4 regions of the Streptomyces sp. NPDC021622 genome follow, and region 4 is predicted to be linked to each of the others. Evidence: riboswitches for the same ligand, from Rfam matches in the RefSeq annotation. Region 4 holds a riboswitch; each other region holds the start of a gene.
What was found. A riboswitch is a leader RNA that binds a small molecule or an ion and turns the genes downstream of it on or off. The one in region 4 is predicted to bind cobalamin.

Region 1 (5,700 bases), on a different contig from region 4:
TCCTCTACCAGCTGCCGGACGAGGATCCGCGCAAACCGATGGTGATGGCCTATTTGTGGCTGGGCGGTCTGCAGGAGACGCTGGTCGGCACGTTGATCGTGTAGTGGAACGGCTCACTTGGGCCGAAAGTCGATGTAGACGGCACCTGTAACAGGTGTTCGCTCAGCGGATCCTCAAATCCGGATAACGATCGCGTCACTTCAATGCCCCCGTATGACGCCGCGGGGGAATTTTGTCCGCTTCTTCCAGTGGTCTGCGCCACACGTGGCTGAGCCGATCACTGTTGCGACCGTGATAAATCTTCACGACCACTCGGTGACGCCACCCATGTCACCGATGGCGCTCGGGCCGGCAGACCGCCGGTAGCACTCCATCCATATCCGGGGGGATCAGGACCTGATCCGTGGCCATTCGCAGACTGCGGGCACGGATCAGCGTGGAGAAAGGCGTCACCATGACCTCAGTGCAGGTCGAAGAGCATCACGACGGCAATGAGGCCGATCAGGCCAAGGGCTCGTCCGGTTCATCCGGCGAGGGCTATCAGCGCGGGCTCGGGGCCCGACAGATCCAGATGATCGCGATCGGCGGTGCCATCGGCACCGGCCTGTTCCTCGGCGCGGGCAAGGCCATTCACAAGGCCGGGCCCAGCCTCATCCTGGCGTACGCCATCGCCGGCCTTGTCATCTTCTTCATCATGCGGGCCCTGGGCGAGCTGCTCATGTACCGCGCCGTCTCCGGTTCCTTCTCGGAGTACGCGCGCGAGTTCATCGGCCCGTTCTTCGGATACGTGACCGGCTGGACGTACTGGCTCTTCTGGGTCGTCACCGGCATCACGGAAGTCACGGCCGCGGCCCAGTACATGCAGTACTGGACAGACAACGCCATCCCACAATGGGCGTACGCGCTGATCTTCACGGTCATCCTGTACGGCGCCAACCTGATCTCCGTGAAGCTCTTCGGTGAGCTCGAGTTCTGGTTCTCGATGGTCAAGGTCACCGCGATCATCGGCATGATCCTCATCTGCGCCGGCATCCTCACCATCGGCTTCTCCGACGCCGGTGACACCGCGTCCGTGAGCCACCTGTGGGACCAGGGCGGGTTCTTCCCCAACGGCATCGGCTCCACGCTGATGACACTGCAGATCGTGATGTTCGCCTTCCTCGCCGTCGAGCTGGTCGGCGTCACCGCGGGCGAGTCCAAGGACCCCGAGAAGACCCTGCCCAAGGCGATCAACACCGTGCCGTGGCGCATCGCCGTCTTCTACGTCGGCGCGCTCATCATGATCCTCTCGGTCGTGCCGTGGACGTCCTTCAAGCCGGGCGTCTCGCCGTTCGTGAAGGCCTTCGAGGAGATGGGTCTGGGCGTCGGCGCCGCCATCGTCAACTTCGTCGTCCTGACGGCCGCGCTCTCCTCCTGCAACTCCGGCATGTACTCCACCGGCCGCATGCTGCGTGACCTGGCGCTCAACGGCCAGGGCCCGAAGTTCTTCACCAAGCTCACGAAGAACGGCCTGCCGCTGGTCGGCACCACCTTCTCCGCGGCCCTGATGCTGGTCGGCGTCTGGATCAACTACCAGTGGCCGGGCGAGGCGTTCAACTACGTCGTCTCCTTCGCCACCATCTCCGGCATGTGGGCCTGGATCATGATCCTGGTCTGCCAGATCAAGTACCGCCGCAAGGCCGACCGCGGCGAGCTGCCGCAGTCCACCTTCCGGGCTCCGGGCGCGCCGTACACGAGCTGGTTCGCCCTGCTCTTCATCGGCATGGTCATCGTGATGATGGGCGTCGACAAGGACGCGCGCATCTCGCTCTACGCGGCCCCGGTGTGGGCGCTCATCCTGGGCGTCGGCTACCTGGTCATGCAGAAGCGCAACGCGCAGCCGACGGGCGGCGGCGACGCCGAGCCGCAGGACGCGATCAAGTCCTGACTCCCGTCTGATCCCTGCTGATCCCAGCATGTGGGCCGATCCGTACCATCCCTCGGTACGGATCGGCCCCTCTGCTTATCCTGGCTCCCATGCTGACCCTGACCCAGGCCCTCCACGACCAGATCGTCGCGCACGCGCGCCAGGACCACCCCGACGAGGCGTGCGGCGTGGTCGCGGGTCCCGCGGGCACCGGCCGCCCCGAGCGCTTCATCCCGATGCTGAACGCGGCCCGCTCGCCCACGTTCTACGAGTTCGACTCGGGCGATCTGCTCAAGCTGTACCGCGAGATGGACGACCGCGACGAGGAGCCGGTGATCGTCTACCACTCGCACACGGCGACCGAGGCGTACCCCTCGCGCACCGACATCACGTACGCGAACGAGCCCGGCGCGCACTACGTCCTGGTCTCCACGGCGGACACCGACGGCGCGGGCGACTTCCAGTTCCGCTCCTACCGGATCGTCGACGGCGAGGTCACCGAGGAAGAGGTAAAGGTCGTCCAGGCATACTGAGCCTCACCTTTGAGGCGGCAGGACCCAGGAAGCCGGTGCGAATCCGGCACGGTCCCGCCACTGTGACCCCACCCTTCGCGGGTGGGGCAGTCAGGAACTGACCTGCCGCCTTCTCCCACGGATACAGGGGACGCGGAATCCCCTGGAGGAGGCACAGCCCAGCCATGTCCCGCCCCCTGCGCGCACTCATAGCCGCCGCCCTGCTCGCCCCGCTCGCCGCGTGCACGAGCTCCGCGGAGCCCGATTCCGCGCCGGGGGCGAAGGCCGCCGGGTTCCCGTACACCGTCACCAACTGCGGCGTGAAGACGACGTACGATGCGCCCCCGAAGCGCGCCGTGACGATGAACCAGCACACGACGGAAGTGATGCTGGAGCTCGGCCTTGCGGACCGCATGGCGGGCACCGCCTTCCTGGACGACAAGGTCCTTCCGTCGTACGAGAAGGCCTACGCGTCCGTCCCGGTCCTGGCCAAGGAGTACCCCTCCTACGAGAAGCTGCTCGCCGCCAACCCCGACTTCGTGTACGGCGGTTACCCCAGCGCCTTCCTCGCGGGCGAGGGCCGCAGCCGCGCGGCGCTCGCGAAGTCCGGCATCAGGACCCGCCTCGACGTGGAGGGCTGCGCGAAGCGCCCGGTGACCATGGAGGACGTCTTCCGGGAGGTCCGCGAGGTCGGCTCCACCTTCGGGGTACGGGCACGGGCGGACCGCTGGGTGAGCGGCGCCGAGCGCCAACTGGCCGAAACCGAGAAGCAGTTGAAGGACAGGAAGCCGCTCCCGGTCTTCGTGTACGACAGCGGCGACAAGACGGCCTTCACGGCGGGCGGCCGCGGCATCGGGAACGACATCATCAAGCGCGCGGGCGGCCGCAACGTCTTCGCCGACCTGGACAAGTCCTTCGGCGACGCGTCCTGGGAGTCGGTGGTGGACAGCAGCCCCGAGGTGATCCTGATCCTCGACTACGGCGGCACGACGGTCGCCCAGAAGAAGCGCCGCCTCCTGGAGGACCCGGTGCTCGCCGACGTCCCTGCCATCAAGAACAAGCGGTTCGCGGTGCTGCCGCTGTCGGATGTGGTGACGGGGGTAAGGGCCCCGGCGGCGGTAGGGAAGCTGGCATCGCAGCTGTGAAAATCTCAGCCCGTCCGGCGTTTGAGGACGAACTCGGCGAAGCCGGTGACTCTCCGGTCAGCACACGGCCGGCGAAGCCGGAACATTCGGGAAGGGGCGGGATCGGGGAAAGAAGGCCGCCCTACGCAGCCGTGATCGCCGGGCTCCTCGTGGCCCTCGCCGCAGCGGCAACCGCAGGCCTCGCCCTCGGCTCGGTCAAGATCCCCGTGACCGACGTCCTGGAGATCCTCACGGGCAGGGCGGAACCCTCCCCCTTCCGCACGATCGTGCTGGACGCCCGCCTCCCCAGGGTCCTGCTCGGCGCAGCCGTCGGCGCGGGCCTCGCCGTCATAGGCACGGTCCTCCAGGCCCTGGTCCGCAACCCCCTCGCGGACCCCTTCCTCCTGGGAGTCTCCTCCGGCGCGTCGGCCGGCGCGGTCGCCGCCATCGTCCTCGGCAGCGCCTTCGGCATCGGCGCGGGCCTGTCCATCACAGTCACCATCCCCGCCGCGTCCTTCGCGGGGGCACTCCTCTCCCTGCTCCTCGTCTACACCCTGGCCAGAAGCGCCGGCGGCGGCTTCGCCACCGGCCGGCTGATCCTGGCGGGCGTGGCCGTCTCGTACATCCTCTCCGCCCTGACCAGCCTGATCCTGGTCGTCGCGGACAGCACGGACCACCTGCAGGAGGTCCTGTACTGGACGCTCGGCGGCCTCGGCAGCGCCCGCTGGGGCATGCTGGCCCTGCCCGCCGGCGTACTGATCGTCGGCACGGCGCTCCTGCTCGCCCTGGCCCGCCCCCTGGACCTGCTCCTCGTCGGCGAGGAGGGCGCCACCGTCCTCGGCCTGGACACCGCACGCTTCCGTGCCGCCGTCTTCGTCCTCGCCTCGCTCCTGACCGGCGTACTCGTCGCGTACAGCGGAGCGATCGGCTTCGTCGGCCTGATGGTGCCGCACGCCGCCCGGATGCTGGTCGGCGCATCGCACCGCGCGCTCCTTCCGGTCGCGGCGCTTGCGGGCGCGGTGTTCCTGGTGGCCGCCGACCTCGCCGCGCGCACGGTCGCCGCCCCGCAGGACATCCCGGTGGGCGTGCTCACCGCGCTCACCGGCGGCCCGTTCTTCCTGTGGCTGCTGCGCAGGAGCCGTGGCGGGGAGGCGGCCGTATGACCGCCCTGAGCACCGAGAACCTCTCCTACCGGGCCCCCGGCGGCCGTCTCCTCGTCGACGGCGTCACGCTGCACGCCGCGGACGGCGAGACCGTCGGCATCGTGGGACCCAACGGCAGCGGCAAGACGACCCTCCTGCGCTGTGTGTACGGCACGCTGACGCCCACCGGCGGCCGCGTCCTCCTGGACGGCGACGACCTGGCGGGGCGCTCGGCCAAGGCCCGCGCCCGCCGCATCGCCACCGTTCCGCAGGACGGCCACGGCGGCTTCGAGCTCACCGTCCGGCAGATCGTCGCGATGGGCCGCTCCCCGCACAAACGCTTCTGGGAGGCGGACACGGCCGAGGACGAGCGTCTCGCCCGCGCGGCCCTCGAGCGGGTCGGCGCGGCCGCCCTCGCGCACCGCACATTCGCCGGGCTCTCCGGCGGCGAGCGCCAACGCGCCCTGGTGGCAAGGGCGTTGGTGCAGCAGCCCGCCGTACTGATCCTCGACGAGCCGACCAACCACCTGGACATCCGCTACCAGCTGGAGATCCTCGGCCTGGTCCGCGCCCTCGGCACGACCAACCTCCTCGCCCTGCACGACCTGAATCTCGCGGCGTACTACTGCGATCGTCTGTACGTTCTCGACGCCGGCCGCCTCGTCGCGTCAGGACCGCCGAAGGAGGTCCTGACCAGCGAGCTCCTGGCCGAGGTGTACGGGGTGGCGGCAGAGGTCTCGGTACACCCCGCGACCGGGGCGCCGACGGTCACGTATCTCCCGCCATCCACGTGATGGACGTAAACCGTCCACCATGCGAGATCACATTCCAGAACCCGGACCGGGAATCGATACGATGACCGCATGGTTCCCCACGACGTGAGCGACAAGATGCCGGGCATGCTGCTCGTTGCGCGTCTGCACGTCGATCTGTGCAGGCTCTCGAGCGCGATCTGTCCGCGCTGACCGCTGCCGCCGTACGGCCGTGAGCCGCGGCGCCACCACCGCGTCCTGCCC
Region 2 (5,700 bases), on a different contig from region 4:
ACCGTCGTGGCGTACAACGCCGGGTATCCGTGCGGGGCTCCGAGCGACGACAAGGGCTGTGCGAAGGCCGGCAAGCCGCACACCCCGCTGGCCTCCTTCTATCCGAAGGACGGGGTCCCGTTCTCCGAGCACCCCTACATCGAGCTCAACGGCATGACCGCGGCACAGAAGGCGGTCTCCGGTGACTTCCTCGACCATCTGCGCACCCCCGCGGTGTTCAAGAAGCACTTCGCGCCGTACGGCTACCGCACCCACGAAGGCAGGGTCCTCAGGGGAACCGGGCAGGTCGCCGAGGCCAACGGAGTGCTGCCCGATGCCCCCTTCACTCCCATGCGGATGCCCGAGGGCGATGTGCTCGACCGGCTCCTTGAGCTCTGGCCCACACTCCGCAGGCGCGCCAACGTCCTGACCGTCATCGACACGTCCGAGTCGATGAACAGCGAGGTGCCGGGGACGGGCGACACGAAGATGGAGCTGCTCAAGCGGGCCGAGCCCGCCCTGTTCGGGGAGTTCGACAAGAGCGACCGGGTCGGCCTCTGGAAGTTCTCGGACGCCGACGTCATCGGCGGCGGCAAGGACTACAAGGAACTGGTGCCGCTCGGCCCGTTCGACGGAAAGCTCTCCGGCGGCCCCCGCTCGAAGGCACTGACCGACAACGTCACCGGGCTTGAGCCGGGCGGCGCGACCGGCCTCTACGACACCCTGGACGCCGCCGTGAAGACCCTGCGCGATGACTACGACCCGGCGGCCATCAACGCGGTCGTGCTGCTGACCGACGGCGTCAACGAAGACAGCAACAGCCTGTCGCTCGACAAGCTCCTGAAGCGGATCGGCGATCGCGGAAAGCCGCAGATCCGGGTGTTCACGATTGCCTACGGCGACAAGGCGGACGAGAAGGACGCCGGGGGCAGGACCGTCCTCCAGGAGGTCGCATCCGCCACCGGAGGCCGGGCGTACGACGCGAAGAACCCCAAGATGATCAATGACGTGATCACCAGCGTGATCTCCAATTTCTGACCCTCACCCCCGGAGAAAGCGCACCGACGGCCGCCCGTCCGAGGCCCCGGTCACCACCGCCCGCACCCCGTACACCTTCGCGATCAGCTCCTCGGTGAGCACGTCGGCGGGGGTGCCCGCCGCGTAGGCCGTGCCCTCGTGCAGGACCAGCAGGTGGTCGCAGAACATCGCCGCCAGGTTGAGGTCGTGCAGGGCGATCACGCTGGTCACGGGGAGGTCGGCCACCAGGGAGAGCAGGTCGAGCTGGTGGTGGATGTCCAGGTGGTTGGTGGGCTCGTCCAGGAGGAGTTCGCGGGGATTCTGGGCCAACGCGCGGGCTATCTGGACGCGTTGGCGTTCGCCGCCGGAGAGGGTGTGCCAGGACTGGGCGGCGCGGTCGGTGAGGCCGGTGCGGGCGAGGGCATCGGACACCGCATCGTCGTCCTGCGCCGAGGGCGGGGACCAGGCCCTGCGGTGCGGGATGCGGCCCAGACGTACGACGTCCCGTACGGTCAAGTCGACCTGGGTCACGGCGTGTTGCTCGACCACGGCCACTCTGCGGGCCACCGTCCGGCGGCCGAGTTCCGGCAGCGGTCGGCCGTCCAGGGTGACCACCCCCGAGGCCGGGGAGAGGACACCGGCGAGCAGGCGCAGGAGGGTGGACTTGCCCGAGCCGTTGGGGCCGAGGAGGCCGACCGTCGCGCCCGGCGGCGGGGCGATGCTCACCCCGTCGACGACGAGGCGCCCGCCCGCCCGGCGGCTGACCCGGTCCGCTCGCAGTCCGGTGGTCATATGGCGGCCCTCCGTGTGCGGTAGAGGACCAGGACGAACGCCGGGACGCCGATCAGGGACGTCACGACTCCCACCGGCACCTCCTGCGGGTCAAGGACCGTGCGGGCCAGTGTGTCCACCCACACCAGGAACACCGCGCCCGCGAGCGCCGTGACCGGGAGCAGCCGCGCGTGCCCGGAGCCGACCACCGCGCGGGCCGCGTGCGGCAGGACAAGGCCGACGAAGCCGATGGCGCCCGCGCTGCTGACCAGGACCGCCGTCAGCAGGGCGGTGACGGAGAGCAGGATAAGACGGGTGCGGGCCACGTGGACGCCCAGCGTCGCCGCCGCGTCCTGGCCGAACGCGAAGGCGTCCAGCGTGCGGGCCTGCGCCAGGCAGACGGTGAGCGCCGCCAGGAGGACCGCCGCGCAGATCCATACGTCCGTCCAGCCCACCCCGCTGAGCGAGCCGAGCAGCCAGAAAAGCACCCCGCGCGTCGTCTCCGCGTCGGCCGCGGTCAGGATCACGAACGAGGTGAGCGCCGAGAACAGCTGCATGGCCGCGACGCCGGAGAGCACGACGCGGTCGGTGCTCCCGCCCAGCGCATGGCTGAGCAGCAGGACCAGGGCGAAGGAGCACAGGGCGCCGGCGAAGGCGCCCGCCGAGACCGACACGACTCCCCCGCCGACCCCGAGGACGACGACCGCGACGGCTCCCGTGGACGCCCCTGAGGAGACGCCGAGGACGAAGGGGTCCGCGAGCGGGTTGCGCAGCAGGGACTGGAGGACCGTCCCGCAGACCGCGAGGCCCGCGCCGCACACCGCGGCGAGCAAGGTGCGCGGCATCCGCAGGTTCCAGACGATGCCGTCCCGCAGTGGCGTGAGCCCCGTCTCTCCCCCGCCGAGGTGCGCCACGACCGCCGAGAACACATCCGGTACGGAGATGGCGGCGGGGCCGATGGTGACGGCCACCGCCACGGAGAGCGCGAGCGCGGCGGCACCCGCCGCCCACAGCAGGGCGCCGCGCGCGTGCGTCACTTGGCGAGCCCGAACTCGCGCAGCGCGGCGGCCACCTGCTCCACGCCGTCCACGGTCCGGATCGTGGGGTTCATCGCCTGGCCGCTGAGCAGGACGTACCGCTTCTTCTTCACGGCGGTCAGATTCTTGGTGACCGGGTTGGACTCCAGGAACTCGATCTTCTTCTTCGCGCTCTCGGCCGTCTGCGCCTTGCGGGTGAGGTCGCCGATGACCAGGACGTCGGGGTCGCGGTCCGCCACCGTCTCCCAGTTGATCTGGGGCCACTCCTCGCGGGTGTCGTCGAAGACGTTCTTGGCGCCGAGCTCGCGCGTGATGATGCCGGGGGCGCCGCAGCAGCCCGCTATGTAGGGGGCCTTGGAGTCGGAGAACCAGTAGAGGAGCGTGGTGTCGGAGGCGTCGATGTCCTGCTTGGCCTTCGCCAGGCGGGACTTCAGGTCGGCGACCAGGCGCTCGCCGCGCTTCTGGACCCCGAACGCCCGCGCCAGGTCGCGCACTTCGCCGTACACCGTGTCCATGGTGAGCGCCTTGACGCGGCTGCCGTCGCCGTCGCCGGTGTTGTCCTTGCCCGCGCAGTCGGTGGGCGAGACGTACGAGGGGACGCCGAGCTCGGTGAACTTGGCGCGGTCGGCGACGCCGCCCTTGCTCACCGTCGCCAGGAAGGATGCGGTCACGAAGTCCGGCTCCTGGGCGAGGACCTTCTCGAAGGAGGGGTAGCGGTCGGAGAGGCGCTCGACCTTGGCGTTGTCCTTCTCCAGGCCCTTCAGGACCGGGTCGGTCCAGGTGCCGGTGCCTGCCATGCGGTCGGCGAGGCCGAGGGAGAGCAGGATCTCCGTGGAGCCCTGGTCGAGGGAGACGGCCCGCTGCGGCGGCGCCTTGATCTGCGACTTCTTGCCGCAGGAGGTGAGGGTCAGCGGGTAGCCGGCGGCCTTCTTGTCCGCGGTGGAGGGCGTCGACGAGCCTCCGCAGGAGGTCAGCGTGACGGCAAGGGCCGTGCCGAGGAGGACGGGCATACGTACACGACGGGCTGTGGAGGACACACGATCCCTTGAGTCTCATGGCTCATACGCGGAGCCTGGCCTGCTTGATCACCTCCGCCGCCCGGTGCGCGGACAGAGGTGCCAGCAGGTCTTCGGACTCGGGGATCGGCCGGGCGGGGCGCCTTCCCAGGCGTCCGTGGACGCCCAGTGGCCGTGGCCCCGCCCGTCCCCCCTCACCGCTGCGCGTCAGTTCCGGATTCGCACCGGATTCCCTGGCCCTGGTGTGGGTTTGACTGGCGTGCGCAAATTATCACGCTGGCCGGGGCGAGCCGCGGTAGGTGCCGAAGGACCACTTGTTGCCCTCGGGGTCGGCGATCGCGAACTCCCGGCTGCCGTACGGCTGGTCCTCGATCTCGCGGATGATCTTCACTCCGGCGTCGGTGAGGCGCCCGTAGAGATCGTCGACATGGTCCGTGACGACGTACGCGCCGAAGGTGCCCGGCTTGAGGCACCAGCCCTCGGCCTTCTCGTCGTACGAGCCGAGCATGATCGCCCCGCCCTCGGGCCAGTCGAGCTCGGCGTGGGCCACCCGGTCGCCGTCCTCGTAGACGGCGGTGCGCAGGAAGCCGACCGTGCCGACGAGGAAGTCGATCAGGGCGGGTGCGTCGTGGGCCTGGAGGGTCGGCCAGACGTCGGGGGCACGTTCTGCGGGGGCGGATGTGGTCTTGGTCTGCTGCTTCTCGGTGGTGTTCATGGCTCCTACTCTTCGCCTCCGCCATGGCTCCCGGCTTGGATATTCCGGCACTCTTCGGCCAGCCAGCCGCTGGGGCTCGTGCCGGTGTACTGCCGGAAGTCCCGCACCAGGTGGGAGTGGTCGAAATAGCCGCAGTCCGCGGCGACCCGCGCCAGATCGGGCGCGGCGCCCGCGGCGACGGAGCGCACGACGGTGTTCCGCGCGCGCTGGAAGCGCATCAGGCGGGAGGCCTGCTTGGGGCCGATCCCCAACTCGGCGCGGAAGAGGGCGGTGAGCCTGCGCTCGCTGAGCGCGACGTGCCGGGAGAGACCGCCGAGCGTGCCCGCGCCCCGGTGCCTGGCCAGCCAGGCCCAGGCCTCGGCGACCTCGGGGCGGACGGAGCCGGCGGCGTCCTCGGCGGCCACGCGCTGCCTCAAGTAGGCGGACAGGGCGGCGAATCGCTCCTCCCAGGTGTCCCGCTCGCACAGCAGCTCCCGTACGTCGGCGGCGCGGCGCCCCATCACCTCCGTGCCGGACGTGACGATGTCACCGGCGAGCTCGGCGGCCGGTACGCCGAACAGGGCGCGGGCGGCGAGCGGATGCACGGCGAGCTGGATGCCCGCCTCGTGCTCGGGCTTGACGACGTACGCCGGTGACTGGTGCAGACCGCCGAGGACGATGTCCGTGCTGATCGCGTCGGCGCCGCCCGCCTGCTCGGGGGTGAGACCGCTGACGACCGGGCCGTCGAGCGAGAAGATCAGGGTCAGATACGGGGACGGCAGGCCGCGGTGCAGGCCGGGCCGCTCGCCCGTGGTGCGGTAGCCGACCGCGGACACGACCATCCCGTCGAGCCGCGGGACGGCCCGCACGAACTCGCGGGAGCCGGTCTCCATACGTTCCAGTATGCGATGCACGGGGCCCGGGCGCGGGGCGGAAGCGTTCGATGCTGCTACCCGCGCCGGGCCGGTCCATGCCCCTCACGGCCGGTGACGTCGATCATGGGAATCTGCCGTCTGACCTCGTACGATGGCCCGCCGCTCCGGACGGGGCGCAGACCGCTCTCAGGGGGCAGAAACATGGCAGTAGGAGCAAAGGGCAAGCTCGCGGTTCTCGGTACGGCGGGCGCGCTCAGCGCGGCGGTGCTCGCGGGCATGGCGCTCTGGCCGGGCACGGAGGCGACGGCGGC
Region 3 (5,700 bases), on a different contig from region 4:
CGGTGTTCGTCTGCGGACCGTGGGCCGTTTGTGCCCACCCGTTCCGCCGTGCGGAACGCCTGCCCACAAACGGGGCGGCCCGGGTGGGGAATCCGCCGGGGCGCCTGCCCGCATACGGGGCGGGCGGGGTGGGTGGGGAAGTCGCCGGAATGCCTGCCCACAAACGGGGCGGGCGCCTGGGTGGGGAAGCCGCCGGAACGCCAGGCCACAAACGGGGCGGCCCGGGTGGGTGGGCAAACCGCCGGCACACCAGGCCACAAACGGGCGGGCTGCCTGGCTAGGCGTGACCCTGCCCGTACCCCCGCAGCCGTTCCTCCGCTTCCCGTAGTTGGCTCCCCGACAACAGTGTCGGCGCGTGGCCGGGGATGGCGCTTGCCGTCAGCCAGAGGCGGCACATCCATTCCAGCTGGGCCGTGCGGTCGTATGCCTGGTCCAGGGTGTCTCCGTATGTGATGGTTCCGTGGTTCTGGAGGAGACAAGCTGTGCGCTCGCGCAGAGCGTGCAGCATGTTCTCGGCCAACTCGTCCGAGCCGTACGGCGCATACCGGGCGACGCGCGCGGGGCCGCCCATCGAGGCCGCCATGTAGTGGATCGGCGGCAGCTCCGGCAGCAGCGTGGAGACGGCCGTGGCGTGCACCGCGTGGGTGTGGACCACGGCTCCGGCGGAGGTGTTGCGGTAGATCGCGAGGTGCATCGGCAGTTCGCTGGTCGGGGCGAGGTCGCCGAAGAGCCGGGTGCCGTCGAGGTCGACGCCGACCGCGTCCCGCGGTGTGAGCCGGTCGTAGGGGACTCCGCTCGGGGTGACCAGGACCGTGCCGCCGACGCGTACGGAGACATTGCCCGACGTGCCGACCACCAGGCCGTCCGAGACGGTCCTGCGAGCCGCCGCGACGAGATCGCCCCAGGCCCGTTCCATCGCGTGCTGCCGCTGCTCGGTCATGCCGTGATCCTGCCAGCCGGGGTCGCGGCACCGCAGGGCGGAGCCGGCGGGTCCGTATCGGCGTGTATGGGCATTCATCCCCTTCTGACGATGATTGGCTGGCGATCGACCGGCATGAGGTGATCTTCCAGTAACCTCTGGGGGATTTGTCATGCACGTCGCCATCCGGGGGGAAATATGGCTCGTGATCACAAACCGTCCCGTCGTCGCGCCCGCGTCATCGCCGCCTCAGTGGCAACGCTGGCCCTGAGCGGGACCGCCCTCGCCGAGATTCCGGTTTCGGCGGCGGGCAAGCCGAGGGGCCACGACGTCTCGTCGCACCAGAAGAACGTCAACTGGCAGAAGGCCAAGAGCAAGGGCGCACGCTTCGTGTACGTGAAGGCCACCGAGTCCCACACGTACCGCAATCCCCGCTTCCAGCAGCAGTACAACGGCTCCCGCAATGCGGGCATCGTCCGCGGGGCGTACCACTTCGCCGTACCGAACAAGTCATCCGGCAAGAAGCAGGCCGCGTACTTCATGAGCCATGGCGGGCGCTGGCGGGCGGACGGCTGGACGCTGCCGCCCGCGCTCGACATCGAGCACAATCCGTACGGCAAACGCAAGTGCTACGGCCTCAGCAAGACCGGCATGGCCAACTGGATCAAGTCGTTCAGCAACGAGGTGCAGCGCCAGACGGGACGCCGTCCCGTGATCTACACGACCACCAAGTGGTGGAACAACTGCACGGGCGGCAGCCGCGCCTTCGGGGCGAATCACGCACTGTGGCTCGCACGCTGGTCGTCGACGTCGGGGACACTGCCCAAGGGGTGGTCGTACTTGACCATCTGGCAGTACGACAACGGCGGCAAGCTCCCGGGTGATCAGAATCTCTTCAACGGCTCGATGAACCAGCTGAAGAGGTTCGCCCGAGGGTAGCCAAAAAGCCCTTGGAAGCCCGGATTCCGGGCCTCGTGCCGCCACTCCGGACGATCTCCGTCACCATTCCGACGGAAGCGGAGTGGCGGTGCCCCGCATCGAGTCACCGCACGGCCCGGCCCAGTTCACTTTCCGTTCACCCAGGTTGCCTACGTTCCACTTGCCACTGACGTCCAACAGAAGCCTGGGTAAATGGAACACATCACGCTTCTCCTCGGGATCGTGATCGTTACCGCTCTCGTGTTCGACTTCACGAACGGTTTCCACGACACAGCCAACGCGATGGCTACCACCATCTCGACCGGCGCTCTCAAGCCCAAGACGGCGGTGGCCATGTCCGCCGTGCTGAACCTCGTCGGAGCATTCCTCTCCGTCGAAGTCGCCAAGACGATCTCTGGCGGCATCGTCAACGAGGACGGACTGAAGACAGAGGTCATATTCGCCGCCCTGGTGGGCGCGATCCTCTGGAATCTGATGACCTGGCTGGTGGGTCTGCCCTCCAGTTCCTCCCACGCACTCTTCGGCGGCCTCATCGGCGCCGCCGTCATGTCGATGGGCTGGTCGTCGATCGACGGCGGCACCGTCGTCACCAAGATCCTGATCCCGGCCCTCGCCGCGCCGCTCGTGGCGGGTCTCGCCGCGATGGCGGCCACGCGCCTGACGTACCGGATCGGCCGCAACACCGACACCAAGGCCACCGCCAAGGGCTACCGCGCGGGCCAGATCGCCTCCGCCGGCCTCGTCTCGCTGGCGCACGGCACGAACGACGCGCAGAAGACCATGGGCATCATCACGCTCGCCCTGGTCACCGGCGGCGTCCTCAACCCCGGCGCGAACCCCCCGATGTGGGTCGTCGTCTCGGCCGGTGTGGCCATCGCGCTCGGCACCTACCTGGGCGGCTGGCGCATCATCCGCACCATGGGCAAGGGCCTCACCGACCTCCAGCCGCAGCAGGGCTTCGCCGCCCAGACCAGCGCCGCGACGGTCATCCTCGCCTCGTCGAACATCGGCTTCTCGCTCTCCACCACGCAGTCCTGCTCCGGCGCCGTGATGGGCGCGGGCCTGGGCCGTAAGGGCGGTGTGGTCCGCTGGTCCACGGCGACCCGGATGTTCGTCGCCTGGGGTCTGACGCTCCCGGCCGCCGGCCTGGTCGGCGCGGGCGCCGAGTTCCTCACCAAGCAGGGCCCCTGGGGCATCGCGGCGACCGCGGCGCTCCTGGTCGGCGGCTCGGCCGTCATCTGGGTGCTCTCGCGGCGCAACGCCGTCGACCACACGAACGTCGCGGACGACGAGATCGGCGGCTCCGACGCGGAGCCCGCGGGCGTCGTGACCACCGCGATCGCCGCCGTCACGCCGCCGCCCACCGGCGCCGCCGCGACGGCCGCCGACGACGACCACGTCAAGGCCACCATCCCGGCCCCGACCGGCCCTGTGGCGGATCCCGCCCGCGCCACGGTGTAAGGACAGATCAGCATGGACATCGACTGGGCAGCTCTCGGCTCCGTCTTCGGAGTCAGCCTCGCGGTGACGGTGGCCCTGGTGGGCCTGTTCACCCTCGGCATCGTCGGCCTCTCCAAGCACGAGGCGGCCACCTCCGGCGCCACTTCCGCCGCGGGCGGCAACGCGGTGGCGGCGCGCGCGGGCGCGTACCTGTGCTTCGCGCTGTGCACGGCCGCGGTGGCATACGGGATCTATCTGATCGTCGCCTGACGGCCTGAGTCCGTCGCCCGACGACGGAGTTCAAGGTGGGGTGCGGGACGCTTCGGCGCCTTGCGCCCCACCTTCGTATGTGGGCCTTGGCACACTCTCCCGTCGCAGGTCAAAGGCGAGTTGACGGGCGTTCGCGGGCGTGGTGGACTGCCGGAGCCATTACGGCGGCAGAAGAGGAAGCCGGTGCGAATCCGGCGCGGTCCCGCCACTGTCACCGGGGAGACGACTCCCCGTGAGCCAGGAACTCTCGCCCGCCGATCACGTCGAACCAGGGCGCGGACACCCTGAGTGAGGACATATCGCCATGCGCGGCCGCCCGTTGCCGGTTCCTGTGCCCCCGCCCGTCCAGGCCGGGCCCGTCGCTCCCCTTCCCGTAACGGTCGGCTGAACCCATGTGTGCCGATCGCGACTTCGCGTACGGCGCCGCCGCCGGGCTCCTCGGTGACCTGCTTCTCGGTGATCCTCGCCGCGGGCATCCGGTCGCCGCGTTCGGGCGTGCGGCGGGTGCCGTCGAGCGTGTCCTGTGGCGGGATCACCGCGGGTGGGGTGCGCTGCATGCCGTGGTGTGCGCCGGCGGGGCGGCGGGTGCCGCCGCCCTTGCCTCTTCTTTTGTACGTCGTCACTCGCGCGCCGGATCGGTCGCGCTGACCGCCGCGGCGACCTGGGCCGTGGTCGGCGGGACCTCGCTCGGGCGTGAGGCGCGGGCCATCGGCGGGGTGCTCGCCGCGGGGGACATCGAGGTGGCCCGGGAGCGGCTGCCGCATCTGTGCGGGCGGGATCCGCAGGCGCTGGATGCCGATGGCATCGCGCGGGCCGTCGTCGAGTCCGTCGCCGAGAACACGTCCGACGCCGTCGTGGGGGCGCTGGTGTGGGGGGCGTTGGCGGGCGTTCCGGGGCTTGTCGGGTTTCGGGCCGTGAACACGTTGGACGCGATGGTGGGGCACAAGTCCGCGAGGTACCTCCGGTACGGGTGGGCGTCTGCTCGGCTCGATGACGTCCTGGGGTGGCCGGGGGCTCGGCTTACCGCCCTGCTTGCGGCTGCTGCGGGGGATTCGCCCTCCGGGGCGCTGCGGGCCTGGCGTGACGATGCCGCCAAGCATCCGAGTCCCAATGCGGGGCCTGTGGAGGCGGCCTTTGCGGGGGCGTTGGGGGTGCGGCTCGGGGGGACGCTCTCGTACGGGGGGCGGGTTGAGCATCGGCCCGTTCTGAACGGGGGTGGGCGGGACGTTGCCGTGGCTGACATCGAGCGGGCTGTGCGGCTGTCTCGGCGGGTTGGTCTGCTGGCGCTGGGGGTTGCCATTGCCGCCCGTCGGAAGCGGGGACCGGCGGCTGGGGCTGTGCCCACCCTTCCCCAAGCTCTCGGCTTCGCTCGAGCAGGGGAGACCCCACTCGCCCTGCGGAACGCCTGCCCACAGCAAGGGCAGCACGAGCTGGGAGGACGCTCATGAGTGGTGGGCTGCTTGTTGCCGGGACCACCTCCGATGCCGGGAAGAGTGTTGTCACCGCCGGGATTTGTCGGTGGCTTGCCCGCAAGGGCGTGTCCGTCGCGCCGTTCAAGGCGCAGAACATGTCGCTCAACTCCTTCGTCACGCGCGAAGGCGCCGAGATCGGGCGGGCGCAGGCCATGCAGGCGCAGGCCGCCCGGGTCGAGCCGAGCGCGTTGATGAATCCCGTGCTGCTCAAGCCGGGCAGCGACCGCAGCAGTCAGGTGGTGCTCATGGGGAAGCCCGTGGGCGAGATGAGTGCGCGTGGCTATCACGGCGGGCGCCAGGAGGCGTTGCTTTCCACCGTCGTGGGATGTCTTGAGGAACTTCGGGGCAGCTATGACGCCGTGATCTGCGAAGGCGCGGGCAGTCCCGCCGAGATCAATCTGCGGCGTACGGACATCGTGAACATGGGGATCGCGCGGGCCGCCCGCTTCCCCGTCGTCGTCGTCGGCGACATCGACCGCGGTGGCGTCTTCGCCTCCTTCTTCGGCACGACCGCGCTGCTCGGCGCCGAGGACCAGAAACTGGTCGCCGGGTACCTCGTCAACAAGTTCCGGGGTGATGTGTCGCTGCTCGAACCCGGGCTCGACATGCTGCAAGGACTCACCGGGCGGCGCACGTTCGGCGTGCTGCCGTTCCAGCACG
Region 4 (5,700 bases):
TGCACGGGGAGTCGGCGACCCAGAGGCTGATGGCCGCCGCGCCTACACGTCACTGATCGCGCAGCTGCTCGGCGGCTTCCTGGTACGCCTCGGCGGCACGGGCGAAGTAGTCGAAGAGGACGTCGAGTTGCTCCGGTGAGTACCCCCCGAGAATCTGCCCGATCTTCTGCCGCGCGGGGGCCATGACGCGGTCGAGGTCCGCGGGTTCGCCGAGCGGCTCGACGGTCACCTTGCGCCGGTCGCCGGGGTCGGGCACGCGGCGGACGTAGCCCGCCTGCTCCAGACGGTCGATCAGACGGGTGGTCGGCCCGGTCGTCAGACCGGTGCGCGCGGCCAGTTCACCCGGGGTCATCGCGCCCGTCAGCTGCAGGATGTTCAGCGCGTACAGATCGGTGGCGCCGAGCTCGCAGGCCCGGGCGCTCGCATGACCGTGGAGCAGCACCGCGCTGAGGTACTGGCGGTAGATCTGGCCCGCATCGGGGCGCTTGGCCGGCGTTGACATGGGCTGCCCCACTCCCTAATCTCTTCCTCAGAGAAGAGAAATCTTTGACGCAGTAACTTCGCCTACGAAGTTATCACGGGAGGGGCATCACCATGAACGCCACCAGCACCCCGCAGTCCGAGAAGTCCGAGCCGGCCGAGCAGGCGGAACCCGCCACCGCCCCGGCTCCGAAGAGCCGCCGTCGCCGCCGCATCAAGATCACCCTGGGCGTCACCGCGCTGACACTGGTCGCGGCCGCGGGCGGCGGATACCTGTGGCTCAACGCCATCTCCGACGCTAAGAACCTCGGCGTGAGTGACTGCAACGCCGTCAAACCCGAAGTCACCGCCACACCGGCCGGCACCGCGACCGCCGACGACCAGCGGGCGGTCTGCCGCACCCTGCGTTCGATGAAGGACGCGTGGGCCCGGCACGACGCCACCGCGTACGGTGACCAGTTCACCAAGGACGCCACGTACACCAGCTACGTGGGCACCGCCTACCAGGGCCGACGCGACATAGCCGAAGGCCACCGCGCTCTGTTCGACGGATTCCTCAAGGGCACCAAGCTCTCCGACTCGTGGCTCAGCATCCGCTTCTACGGCCCCGACACCGCCGTGGCCACCAGCCGCGGCGACACCTACGAGGGCGGGGAGCCGAAGGCGGCCGACCTCTCCAAGACGCAGACCTACACACTGGTCCGCCAGGCCGACGGCACATGGCGCATCGCCGCCTTCCAGAACACCAAGCGCCAGCGCGTCATGGAACGCATCTCATTCCTGTTCTCCCCGGACACCAAGCCCGCGGCCGAGAAGTGAGCCCCCCAAGACATGACGACGGCGCCGGTGACCGGTGCGAGCGCGGGGACCACCGCGGTTCACCAAGCCCCGCCGACCCCAAAGAGGGTGGCGGGGCCGGTACTTCGGGCTGCGTGCGCGTCAGGCGACGGCTGGTGTCGGCTGCTCGGCCTCGGTCTTGGCGTCGGCCGCCCGAGGGGCGAGGAGACGCTGTGCCAGGGCTCCGAAGAGGATGCCGAAGACCGCCCACAGCACGGCCTGGATCGCCAGTGAAGCGACTCGGAACTCCCACAACAGGGCTGCGGGGAACCCGGCCTTGACCGCGTCGTCGTTCGCGGGCAGGAACACGAACGCGACAGCGACCACGGCGATGAACCCCGCCCCGGCGGCAAGCGTCGCGTTCCAGTTGCCCAGACGCGGTGCCAGTCGCCGCCCGATGATGACGGCGGCGATGCCGAGCAGCACGCTGAGCAGGATCATCAGGAAGAACAGTGTGGTTCTCTTCGAGATGGTGTCCGGGTTGCCCACCGCGGGTGGGGTCGCCGGGTACTTCAGGAACGGCACGAGGTAGACGGTGGTGAAGGCGGCGGCGGCCGTGAGCGCGGCGGTCGCCCGTGGGCTGAACCGGCCGACGCGGCCCAGCGCGAAGGAGAACGCCAGGGACGCGATGCCGCCCAGAGCGACCCCGTACACCAGAACACCCGTGGCCAGACCGGCGGTCGACTGCACCGACCGGCTGACCGCTTCTTCCTCCTCGGCGGCTTCCTCCTCGTGCGCGGCGCCACCGTGCCCCGCGTGGGGCGCTTCCTGGGCGGCCTGGGCCTCCTCCACGGCGATCGAGCCGTCGACGGGCGGCTCACCGATCGCGTAGGCCACACCGAAGGCGAAGAGTCCGGCGATCAGGCCCGCGAGCATGCCACGGACCAGCAGATTTCTCACAGTTGAGGCGTGCACGTACTTGTCGCCTCTCAGTGGCACGGGAAGCCGAGCAGATGACGACCGTCGTGGACCCACTCGTGCACGTCGGTGCCGGCGAACACAGAGGTGACGCCCTGCTCGGCACCCACGAAGTACAGCGCGATCAGCGCCAGGAGCCCCACGAACAACGCCCAGGGCAGGACAGCCCGTACGGGCAGAGCAGCCGGTGCAGGAGCGGGAGTGGCGGAAACGGCAGCATTGACGACAGCATCGGCCATGATGAAACCTCCTTGGGGAACACGCGTCCCATACGGTGGTGCAGGACGACGGTCCACGGGTCTGACTCACCGCGGCGTCACCCTCGAAGGGTTCCGCTGCGGCTCACAGTGGCGCGACCGTGCCGGACTTGCACCGGACTTCCGTCTCGCCGTCGTCACGTTCTGTTGAATGTTCGCCGTGACCGTACCGCGTGCCGTACCTCCGGCCAAGGGCGTGAGTCCTGTATCACGCCGATACGCCCCCAACACGCCGACACGCCCCCGCAGATAGGGTTGCCGCGGGTCAACGGCCATGTGAAGGCCCTGCGGAGGAATCGATGACCGTACGTCTCACGCTGATATCTCCCGCGACGAGTGAAGCTCTGAAGGAGGTCCGCTTCGACGACGACAGTCCTCTCGACCCGGCGGGAATCGCACGCGCCGAGGCGGCCGCCGGCTCACTCCCCCCGGCCGTTGCCACCTACACCTCACCGTCCCCGCGCTGCCGCGGGACCGCCCACGCACTCGGCCTTGCCCCCGCCGAACCTCTCGCCGCCCTCGCTGCCTGCGACATGGGCCGCTGGCGAGGACGGACGCTGGACTCCGTGGCAGGCGCCGAAGCGGAAGCCGTCGCTCTCTGGCTGGACGATCCAACTGCCGCACCCCACGGCGGCGAATCACTGCGCGAGGTACGCCACCGCATCGCGGCCTGGCTCGATACGTTGGGCAGCCAGGCCGGGCACATCGTCGCCGTAGCCGAGCCGGACGCGATCCGTGCCGCCCTCGTCCACGCCCTGTCGGCACCCGACCAGGCATTCTGGCGACTGGACGTCCGCCCGCTCACCGCCACCCGGCTCAGCGGCCGCACCGGGCGATGGAACCTCCTCAGCGGTCACGCCCTGGCACCGTAGGGAAGTTCCGCCCCACTGGGCCGTGGTCAGATCACGACACCTGCCCACAGCTGTGGCGCGGAGCCTCACCGAAGATCCTCGCCACAGGAGAACCCCCGGAAGACAGGGCGAACGGACGCCCGACGGACTGGATGCGCCACCTGAAAACGCCACGTCGCGCCACCCCTTCCACCACGTAGAGATATCTACCAGCATGAACATGGCGAACCGGGCCAGAGCACCGGACGTCGGGATTTTTGCGGTCTGCCGAGGGGGTCAGATCTGGCACCACGACATCAGCCTCACGAAGGAGAGCCATGAGAAGTCACGCGCGACAAGCAGTTGAGTGGCTCGCCGCCGCCGCGACGGACCCCCGGGCATGCAAGCGGGCATGGCACGCAGAGAACGGGACCGCAGTACTGGCATCCGGACGGTTCTGGGATGTGCTGAGCGTGCCGGAGGAGCTGGGCCTTTTCACCCTCGACGTCCTGTTGCGCACCCCGCTGCAGGAACCCGGCCCCACACTTGCGGACTTCGCCGCGCACCGGGTGGGCTTCTTCCTGCCCCCGGATCCCGAAAGTCGCTGGGTCGGCTCCGGCATCCGTTACGCGGGCAAGGGCGCGTGGATTGCCGCACCGGCTCCCCATCGGGCAACCGGCTCTCTGCGATGGCTTGTCCCTCCCGACGGCTGCGGCACCCTGTTTGCCCCAACCGCCGTGGAACTGGCGCTCCATCAGGCCACCGGGATACTCGCCACCCTGCTCGAACCGGTCGCACCCCACGACCGCGGCCGTACGACCGCCGGCAGCGCGACCCGTCGCGGCCGTCGCTACCCGCGCGGAACCAGCGCACTGGACGGCAGCAGGTCGGAGTGACCGCCTACGTCGGTGCGGGGTGGGGTGACGAGGGCGGCCCACTGAGCATCGTCCCAGCCAGGCACCATCCGCCCCTTGGCCCACCACTCAGCCACCAAGGTGGAGTAGATCGGCGGGTTCATCCCGTACGCATCGGCGAGTTCGGCGTAGGGCGGATCGGCTGCCTCCTGGTCCAGGAGGCACCCGGTCGTGGTGGAAGTGCTGTCCATGCCGCTGCAACATGGGCGGGGAGGCCGGCGGTACGCCCGCCCTGGACGATGCCCCCGAATCGAGTGAGCACGCCCCCTCGATCGGGGCCATGTACTTGTCCGATAAGAGCTTCCGGACCGGCCATCGCCTCACCTCTCAACGGGCGTTTCCACTCGGAGAGTTGCGCGATGGCCGCCCCATGACCAGGTTCCAGATCCTGCCGGGCGCGGTGTCGACGTGCGGCCCAGATCGCTCGGCATTCTGAGGGCATGGATCATCGCAGCCTCGAACCGGCGGAAGCAGCGGCCCGGGACTACTCCGGCGCGGTCTACGGCTCGCTCCTTGCCGCCTCAGTCATTGCCGCGGTGGGGACGCTGGGTCCCTTCCCTCGGCTCCAGGTCGTGGTCATGCTGCTCACCAACGGTCTGGTCTTCTGGATCACGCACGTCTACGCCCGCGTTGTGGGCGACAAGCTGGCACATCAGGCGCTGTCGTGGGAAGTGATCCGCCGCGAGGCACGCAGGGAATGGCCGATCGCCGGGGTCGCGCTCCCGCCGGCTGCCGCCGTGGTGGTGTGTCCTTCCCTGGGGCTCAGCCCCTCAGGCACCGGGTGGGTTGCCCTCGGCGTCGCCCTCGCCGAGCAGGTCGGCTGGGCCACCGTGGCCCTCGTCAGAGCCGGTGCCCCGCGCCGGCTGATCGCCATGACCGGTGCGGTCAACCTCTTCGTGGGGCTGATCCTCGTGAGCGCGAAGGTCCTGGTCAAGCACTGAATTGCCGCACGCGTGCGCAGGGTGCGGTGCTGGTACAGGATCGCGTTCACCGTCAAAGTGCCACGGCCTCCGGCAGTGTCTGTTCGGCCCAGATCACCTTGCCCTGGGGGGTGTACCGGGTCCCCCAGCGCTCCGCTATCTGCGACACCAGAAACAGGCCCCGGCCTCCCTCGTCCATCGTCGCGGCGTACCGCAGATGCGGTGAGGTGCTGCTGCCGTCGGCCACCTCGCAGATCAGCGTACGGTCGTGGATCAGCCGTACGTGGATCGGCTCGGAGCCGTAGCGGATGGCGTTGGTGATGAGCTCGCTCAGGACGAGTTCCATGCTGAAGCCGAGCTCGGACAGGCCCCACTCGTCGAGCTTCTGGGACACGGCGTCGCGCATCCCCGCGACGGCGGCCGGGTCGAGCGGCACATCCCAGTCGGCGATCCGGTCGGGCGGCAGTCCCCGGGTGCGGGCGATGAGCAGGGCGACGTCGTCCTGGGGACGCCCGGGCAGCAGCTCGTCAAGCACGGCCTGACA

Region 1: another riboswitch for cobalamin. It lies ahead of AB0G47_RS09770 (ABC transporter substrate-binding protein); the one in region 4 lies ahead of AB0G47_RS17130 (CbtB-domain containing protein).
Region 2: another riboswitch for cobalamin. It lies ahead of AB0G47_RS01845 (ABC transporter substrate-binding protein); the one in region 4 lies ahead of AB0G47_RS17130 (CbtB-domain containing protein).
Region 3: another riboswitch for cobalamin. It lies ahead of AB0G47_RS04105 (cobalamin biosynthesis protein); the one in region 4 lies ahead of AB0G47_RS17130 (CbtB-domain containing protein).

Annotation. Positions count from the first base shown of each region.
Region 1 covers NZ_JBFACK010000003.1:508,772-514,471, reverse strand. Annotated here, with positions in the region: gene AB0G47_RS09785 (DUF2017 domain-containing protein) at 1-104, shown strand, start outside; gene AB0G47_RS09780 (amino acid permease) at 455-1,927, shown strand; gene AB0G47_RS09775 (M67 family metallopeptidase) at 2,017-2,439, shown strand; cobalamin riboswitch at 2,412-2,560, shown strand; gene AB0G47_RS09770 (ABC transporter substrate-binding protein) at 2,604-3,563, shown strand; gene AB0G47_RS09765 (iron ABC transporter permease) at 3,698-4,705, shown strand; gene AB0G47_RS09760 (ABC transporter ATP-binding protein) at 4,702-5,478, shown strand; gene AB0G47_RS09755 (putative leader peptide) at 5,548-5,649, shown strand.
Region 2 covers NZ_JBFACK010000001.1:403,403-409,102, reverse strand. Annotated here, with positions in the region: gene AB0G47_RS01860 (VWA domain-containing protein) at 1-1,017, shown strand, start outside; gene AB0G47_RS01855 (ABC transporter ATP-binding protein) at 1,021-1,788, opposite strand; gene AB0G47_RS01850 (iron chelate uptake ABC transporter family permease subunit) at 1,785-2,804, opposite strand; gene AB0G47_RS01845 (ABC transporter substrate-binding protein) at 2,801-3,814, opposite strand; cobalamin riboswitch at 3,907-4,094, opposite strand; gene AB0G47_RS01840 (VOC family protein) at 4,092-4,535, opposite strand; gene AB0G47_RS01835 (helix-turn-helix domain-containing protein) at 4,541-5,407, opposite strand; gene AB0G47_RS01830 (HAD family hydrolase) at 5,591-5,700, shown strand, end outside.
Region 3 covers NZ_JBFACK010000001.1:908,301-914,000, reverse strand. Annotated here, with positions in the region: gene AB0G47_RS04125 (class II aldolase/adducin family protein) at 278-940, opposite strand; gene AB0G47_RS04120 (lysozyme) at 1,118-1,858, shown strand; gene AB0G47_RS04115 (inorganic phosphate transporter) at 2,051-3,319, shown strand; gene AB0G47_RS04110 (hypothetical protein) at 3,332-3,568, shown strand; cobalamin riboswitch at 3,687-3,838, shown strand; gene AB0G47_RS04105 (cobalamin biosynthesis protein) at 3,961-5,016, shown strand; gene AB0G47_RS04100 (cobyric acid synthase) at 5,013-5,700, shown strand, end outside.
Region 4 covers NZ_JBFACK010000007.1:362,031-367,730, forward strand. Annotated here, with positions in the region: gene AB0G47_RS17115 (MarR family transcriptional regulator) at 50-502, opposite strand; gene AB0G47_RS17120 (SgcJ/EcaC family oxidoreductase) at 595-1,299, shown strand; gene AB0G47_RS17125 (CbtA family protein) at 1,420-2,232, opposite strand; gene AB0G47_RS17130 (CbtB-domain containing protein) at 2,247-2,474, opposite strand; cobalamin riboswitch at 2,514-2,656, opposite strand; gene AB0G47_RS17135 (histidine phosphatase family protein) at 2,792-3,364, shown strand; gene AB0G47_RS17140 (hypothetical protein) at 3,661-4,218, shown strand; gene AB0G47_RS17145 (hypothetical protein) at 4,173-4,427, opposite strand; gene AB0G47_RS17150 (hypothetical protein) at 4,677-5,177, shown strand; gene AB0G47_RS17155 (SpoIIE family protein phosphatase) at 5,230-5,700, opposite strand, start outside.